DNA from 2 places in the Bacillus sp. LQ01 genome. Region 1 is predicted to be linked to the other one. Evidence: riboswitches for the same ligand, from Rfam matches in the RefSeq annotation. Region 1 holds a riboswitch; the other holds the start of a gene.
What was found. A riboswitch is a leader RNA that binds a small molecule or an ion and turns the genes downstream of it on or off. The one in region 1 is predicted to bind cyclic di-GMP.
Positions count from the first base shown of each region.

Region 1 (3,829 bases):
ACGGTAGGCATTCCAACTACATATGAAGATTCTAATACATTTTTCATGGGGATAACTATGATTTGTGCTGTTACATTCTTTGTGAGTCGGAATATATGGGAAAACAAGTTAATAATGGAGTGACAAAATGAAATACACCTGTCCATGTTGCGGATATAAAGTTTCACTTTATTGGATCAGTTAGAAAACCGACTAGTGAAGATGTGAAGGATGCTAGTTGGCAGCGAATTTGTTAAGTAAAATGTTATTACTCAATTTAATGGGAGTAATAACATTTTTTATTTAGTACTGAAAGAATTACTGCTGTCTTAAAGTAATAAGAAGGAATAAATCGGTAAATTTTATTAATGGATATATTTTCAATAAATACAAAAGTATAGATGTATAGTCAGCTTTGTGTATTTAATGTTATCATATTGAATGATATGGAAATTTTTAATAGAATAAGTAACTAAAAATTCAAAGGTAATGAAGCTTTTGTTGTATAAAGAAAATACTTAGTAGTAATCAACAATATTAAAAATAAGATTCGTATTTATATAAATTTAGTAGAAATGGGGTTTTAAAAAGGAATGAGTATAAGCATAACGCGGCAAAAGATTTTGGCGGCCGCTTCTCAAATTGTACAATGTAAAGGGGTTGCTAAATTAACTTTAGAAGCAGTGGCAAAAGAGGCGGGTTTAAGCAAAGGTGGATTATTGTATCACTTTTCAAATAAAGAAGCTTTAATAGAAGGTATGATAGTCCGAGGGGTAGAGGATTATGAAGGGGCCATTTACAATAAAGTAGCGGAAGACTCAGAGAGGAAAGGGAGATGGGTTCGCTCTTTTGTAGAGGAAAGATTAAGTAATGAGAGAAGAACAGAAGAGTTGTCTAGCAGTATGATGGCAGCACTCATGTTAAAACCTGAATTACTTGAGCCATTACAACAATCATTTCAGCAACTGCAAAAAAATATAGAAAATGATGAGATAGATTCAGTTTGTGCAACAATTATTAGATTAGCAGCAGATGGATTATGGTATTCGGAATATTTAGGGGTTGGAAGACTAAGCCCCGAGTTAAGAGAAAAAGTGATTCAAGCTCTTATTAGTAATTCATATAAATAGAATATACTAACTATATAATTTAAAAATGATTCACCATTGCTTCTTTAATGTAGTGGTGAATTATTTTTTTTATTAGAAAAATAGAACAATTTTATAGAGTATTGAATTATAACCGTCCAGACGGTATAGTAATATTTGGTTTAAGAGGAAAATGAAACAAAAAAAGAATAAAAGATATTTTTAGCACACTATTCGAAAGGATAGGCCGCAAAGCTTAGAGTCTACGGTAATACATATTGGTTACTAAGATCGTCTGGTTGCACATTTTTGATGCAACCGGACGGTCTTTTTTTGTTATATAAATATAAAAAATAGGAAGGAACTATGCAAATGAAAAGTACTAAAAGACATATTTCAATGGTTTCATTAGTTTTTCTAGTATTATTTTCAGTGCTGAATGTGTGGGCTCCAGTTATTCAAGCTGCTGTGATGAAAAGTCCAGTGGACGAAATTAATATTTCCCGTACTGATGGCACGACATCTGAACCATATCAAGCCTCAGATGGTATGAAAGTAGAAGTGAAGTGGTCAGCTAAAGAAAAAATAAAAAGTGGAGATCAATTCACAATTGATATGCCAAAAGAGTTTCGAAAAGACCTTATGAATATGAGTTTTCCTTTAAAAGATGCTGAAGGAAAAACAGTTGGTACATGTGAGATGAAAAAGGGTCTATTAACGTGTACTATGGGTGATTACGTAGAAGGAAAGAACAACATTAAAGGTTCTTTATTCGTAGAATTCTACTTTGGTCTAGAAGCATATGATGGTGTTAAAGAAATTCCATTAGAATTTAACGTTGATGGTCAAATCGTAAATAAAGAAGTAAATGTAAGTAATACGACAGAGAGACCGAAGCCACAACCCAATACGGAAAATCTATTGAAATGGGGTTCTTATAATCAAGAAGATCCGTCTATTGCTGATTGGCTTGTATATGTAAATGCAACTGGAACAGAAATGCAAGATCTTAAATTAACAGATACATTAGGACCTGGGCATGAGTTAATTACAGACAGCGTAGTATTAGAAGAGGCTGTATTTGAAGATGGTTATGCACCAACAAATATTAAGCCAGCAAATTTATCTAACATTAAAATAAATGCAACAAAGACTGGATTTACAATTGAATTTCCAGACAGTTCAAAAGGCTATATTTTAAGATATAAAACAAAGGTTACAAATCCTGCTGCAAAACCTCATAAAAATACTGTGAAATTAGAAGGTAAAAATATTAAAACTGAAGAAAAAGTAGGACAAGTATTTGTGAGTGGTGGGGGAGGATCTGGTTCAGGTGACAATAATCCACCTAGCATTGAAAAAAATATAGTTGATGAGAATGGCAAGCTTGTAGAGAATGAGCAGCTAACACAAATGGATCAAGTTATTCAATACCAAGTTGGTACACATATACCGAACGATCCTTCTAAATACACATCTATGGTAATTAGTGATGATTTAGAAGATGTTTTAGAAGTATTAGAGGCAAAAGTGTATGATAAAAATGGCCAAGATATTACTTCTAAAGGGACGTTAAATATAGATAAACAAAGAAGTGAAGTAACATTTACGTTTGGTGAGAATTTTGATTATAAGTCATATGAAGACCAGATAATTAATCTTAGTATCAAGGCGAAAATTAAAAATAATGCAGACTTATCTTCTTACGTAGATAAGCAGATTCCTAATAAAGCGGAATTACATTTTGATGATAAAACATTAACATCAAAAGAAGTAACTATTACACCGCCTGAAGCTCCAAAAGATGGTACAGTATCGCTTCATAAAATAGATTCTGAGAATCCGAACAAAGGGTTAAAAGGTGCCGAATTTGAAGTTCGAAATAGTGCAAATGAAGTTGTTGCAAAACTGACAACGGACGAAAAAGGTTTTTCAGTACCTCAAACTTTAGCTCCTGGGACGTATAAAGTTTATGAAACAGTAGCACCAGAAGGATATCAAAAATTAACAAGCCCAGTAGAGGTTACACTTCAAGCTGGAGAAACAAAAACAATTGAAATTAAAAATACTGTGCAAAAGGGTCAAATTGAAATAAAGAAAATTGATTCGGAAAATGGTGAAAAACCATTAGCAAATGCAGAGTTTGATATAGTAAAAGACGGTGTAGTAGTCGAACATATTGTTACAGATAAAGATGGTAAGGCAATCTCTAAACCGTTAGCACTAGGAAAATATATTTTAAAAGAAACGAAAGCGCCTGAAGGCTACCAATTAAAAGAAACAGAGTTCGAAGTAAGTGTAACAGGGGACAGCATATTCCCAATACAAGTGGAAAATGCAATGGTAGACAAAGGTAATATAGAAATTACAAAAGTGGACAAAGAAAACGGAGCAGTATTAGCGGGTGTCGAATTTGAAGTCCAAGATGAGAAAGATGAAGTAGTAAGAAAAGTAGTAACAGATAAAGATGGAAAAGCAAATGTTTCAGATCTATCAGTAGGAAAGTACAAATTAGTAGAGACGAAAAGCTTACCAGGTTATAAAAAGCTAACAGAACCAGTACCATTTGAAATAAAAAAAGGTATGACAAAAGCTTTAGCAATAAAAGTAGAAAACGAGCAGTTAGACAAAGGCTCAGTAGAAATTACAAAAATAGATAAAGATAGTCAAAAAGTATTAGAAGGCGTAGTCTTCGAAGTGCAAGATGAGCAAGGAAAAGTAGTAACAGAAGTAAAAACAGATAAAGATGGTAAAGCAAAAAT
Region 1 is NZ_JBYEZL010000001.1:312,831-316,659, forward strand. Features, by position in the region: gene AC22L0_RS01745 (hypothetical protein) at 1-123, shown strand, start outside; gene AC22L0_RS01750 (TetR/AcrR family transcriptional regulator) at 573-1,109, shown strand; cyclic di-GMP riboswitch class I at 1,282-1,374, shown strand; gene AC22L0_RS01755 (SpaA isopeptide-forming pilin-related protein) at 1,434-3,829, shown strand, end outside.

Region 2 (3,829 bases), on a different contig from region 1:
CTTTTAAACTCACCAATAAGCTCTTGTAATTCCTGAGAAAGCCAACTTAAAGAAGTCGCTAATTCTGCAATATCTTGTACTGATATTTCTTGCTCTTTCATGCTTTCTTCAACATTACTACTGCTGTTGGCATAAGTATTTGCAATATGTGATAATTCATTTACGACTTGAACAATATTCTGGCTATTTTGTAAAATGTCACTCGAATTACCGGAAACAGCTTTTACTTGATCTGTAACAGATTGCGCTGATTTTGAGATTTTTTCAAAGAAATCTCCACTACTTTGAACAAGCGAAATTCCAGTTTCTACTTCTTTTGAACCTTTTTGCATGGAAACTACAGCATCTTCTGTCTCAGCTTGTGTTTCACCAATTAATTTCGCTATATCTTTTGCAGACGCTTCCGTTTGTTCTGCTAATTTTCGTACTTCATCAGCAACAACTGCAAACCCTCTTCCAGCTGCTCCAGCACGTGAAGCCTCAATAGAAGCATTTAAAGCTAATAAATTTGTTTGATTTGAAATACCTGTAATTACAGTTACGATATCACTAATTTCTTTTGACCTTGTTTCTAACGAATAAATGATGGAAGATAAATCTTGTACTGCATTTTGGATTAAACTCATTTGATTAATAATTTGTCCAATCACTTCATTACCTTCAATTGAATGTTGTTCCATACCTTCAGAAGCAACCGCAACTTGTTTTGCAGCCCCAGTTATTTCTTCTACCTTATCTTCCATTCCATGTACAATTCCTAAACATTGTTGTACTGAAGTTTTTTGAGACTGTGCCCCTACTCTTAAACCTTCAATAGAACTTGCAATCTCTTGAACTGCCATGCTGTTTTCCTCTGTACTCGCCGACAATTCTTGTGAAGAAGAAGAAACTTGCTCAGCAGTTTGCCTTACTTTATCTATAATCCCTTTAAATTTTTCAATCGTGTTATTGAAATAAACATTAATAATTCCAATATCATCTGGTCTTTCTTTTAATTTAACACTTAAGTCACCTTCACCAATTTTACGTAACCCTTCTCGTAAATCTTTTAATGGAGCTAACGAGTGACGCACGATAAAGAATTGAGTAATAGTCGCAATTGCTAATGAAATAATGATAAAGAGTAAACCCTGTATCATAAACTTCTCTTTTGTAATAGGAACAATGGAAGCATCTAAGTCAGCCGCAATAATTGCAACAATATTGTTTTCTCCATCCGTAATTGGTTCTAATATTGTCACCCACGAACCTATTTCATCTTCATATACTTCTGTCATTTGTGCCTTTTTCGTATCAATCACTTTATCGTATGCCTTCATCCAATGAGCGGGTTGTTCATAATAATCTCCCGTCTTTATAGGGAATGCATTTGTTAACTCTGTAGTCAAACCAACGAGTTGTAATTCTCGCTTTTCATTCGGCTTTGCTCCTGTAACATACGTTTGTCCAACACTTTTCAATTCTTTTGAAACTTCATCTAATTTCTCTGTTAACTTTTCTTTTTTCACTTTTTCGGCTGTAGGATCTTTCGCCATGTCTCTAACTAACTCTAAATCCAATTTTTTTAATACTATTTCTCCTGTTTCAATAGACTGCCTTTCAAATAAAGACATCATACTATTTTGAAACATGTTGAAACTTAACGCACCCATACTTCCAACAAGCGTCAAAATAACTAGTACGGTTAATAAGACGTTCTTTTGAAGGAACGATAACTTATGCCAATATTTTTTCATTAATATCCACCTTCCTTAATCAACATAAACAAAAAAACAAAATATATGAATATTTTGTTTGAAAATGTTTCTCAATATGTTCGAGAATAAAAAAAAGCCAATGTAAAAGCATTGGCAAAGACCAACCCTATCCGTCCGGTAACTGGCTAGCGTAGCCTTTCGACCTTAGCTCCTGTAGTTTTGCGTCCTCATGTTTCCATCAGTTTGCCTTTCTCGCTGAACGAGTTGAACGATATGGGAGTTCTATGAGAATTAATTTATTCTCTTTCAAAGATTACAACATATAAATCAAAATGTCTACTTATTTAGAGATATAAATACAAATTTTTAACGCATTGCTTTTTCAAAATAATTTCAAAAAGTACGTGAATGTTACTTTTTTTATGTTATATAATAAAAAATGTATAAATAACAAGGATTTCTTCGGGTATTTATTTAATTTTCATTCAAATTAAACTATTCGAATATATCTTAACTAATGAATTTCGGAGGTAGTTTATCATGTTTTGGCTACAATTTCTTACCTTGTTACTCTGTATTTTTATTGGTGCACGCCTAGGCGGAGTTGGTTTAGGAGTAATGGGTGGAGTTGGTATGGCAATACTCGTTTTTGTCTTCCACTTACAACCAACGGCGCCTCCTATCGATGTAATGCTTATGATTTTGGCAGTAATTACAGCTGCTGGTGCTTTGCAAGCCGCTGGAGGAATGGACTACCTTGTTCATCTAGCTGAAAAGGCATTACGAAAAAATCCAAAACGCATTACATTCTTTGCTCCAATTGTTACTTATTTATTTACACTTTGTGCAGGAACTGGTCACGTTGCTTATTCTGTACTTCCTGTTATCGCTGAAGTCTCTCGCGAATCCGGAATTAGACCAGAACGACCAATGTCAATTGCCGTAATTGCTTCCCAACAAGCAATTACAGCTAGTCCTATATCAGCTGCAACAGTTGCACTTTTAGCAATGTTAGCTGACTATAAAATCACCTTATTAGATATTTTAAAAGTAAGTATCCCTTCTACTTTCATCGCTTGTATGATAGCTGCATTTGTTGCTAGTAAGATGGGAAAAGAATTAAATGAAGACCCTGAATACTTAAAACGATTAAAAGAAGGATTAATTCCTAAGCTTGAAGAGAAAAAAGAATTTGTAGGTGTAAAGGGCGCAAAATTATCAGTTATCCTTTTCCTTGTAGGAACCTTCCTTGTTGTACTTCTTGGTTCATTTGAAGCACTTCGTCCAGGATGGATAGTTGGTGGGAAGTTAGCCCGTCTTTCTATGCCGAACACAATTGAGATGGTTATGTTAACTATCGCGGCTCTTATTATTATTTTCTGTAAACCAAATGTAGAAAGCATTGTATCTGGTAACGTCTTTAAAGCAGGAGCAACAGCAGTTGTTGCTATTTTCGGTATCGCTTGGATGGGAGATACTTTCTTTAATGGAAACTTAAATATGATTCAAGGATCGATTCAGCATTTAGTAACAAGTGCACCTTGGCTATTTGCTATCGCACTATTCATTCTATCTATTTTACTGTACAGCCAAGCAGCAACAGTTCGTGCCTTAATGCCACTTGGACTATCTCTTGGTATTCCACCAGCGCTACTGATTGCGATGTTCCCTGCAGTAAATGGATATTTCTTCATTCCAAACTATGGAACAATCGTTGCTGCCATTAACTTTGACCGTACTGGTACAACAGGTATCGGTAAATACGTATTAAATCATAGTTTTATGATTCCGGGCCTAATTGCAACATTTACTTCTATCGGAATTGGAATGCTCTTAATTTCAATTATGTTTTAAAGAAAAAGCACAAACCTTTATTTAAAAAGGTTTGTGCTTTTTTAATCAAATATTTGTTTAAATTTTGGGCAGTCTATTTCTTCATGTAGCACTTAAAATACTACACTTCCTTCCCTACAAACTTCTCTTTACTTCTTCAACTAATTTTCTCGTACTTTCATACGCAGATTCCGCTAAACTAATTGCTGAAATAACTGAAACACCGTCCGCACCCGCCTCTATAACTGCCGCTGTATTTTCAATTGTAATCCCACCAATACCAACGATTGGCACTGTAA
Region 2 is NZ_JBYEZL010000004.1:107,711-111,539, reverse strand. Features, by position in the region: gene AC22L0_RS24010 (methyl-accepting chemotaxis protein) at 1-1,736, opposite strand, end outside; cyclic di-GMP riboswitch class I at 1,871-1,955, opposite strand; gene AC22L0_RS24005 (anaerobic C4-dicarboxylate transporter family protein) at 2,238-3,551, shown strand; gene thiE (thiamine phosphate synthase) at 3,666-3,829, opposite strand, start outside.
Region 2: it holds a riboswitch for cyclic di-GMP, as region 1 does, so the genes downstream of both, AC22L0_RS24010 (methyl-accepting chemotaxis protein) here and AC22L0_RS01755 (SpaA isopeptide-forming pilin-related protein) in region 1, are expected to answer to the same signal.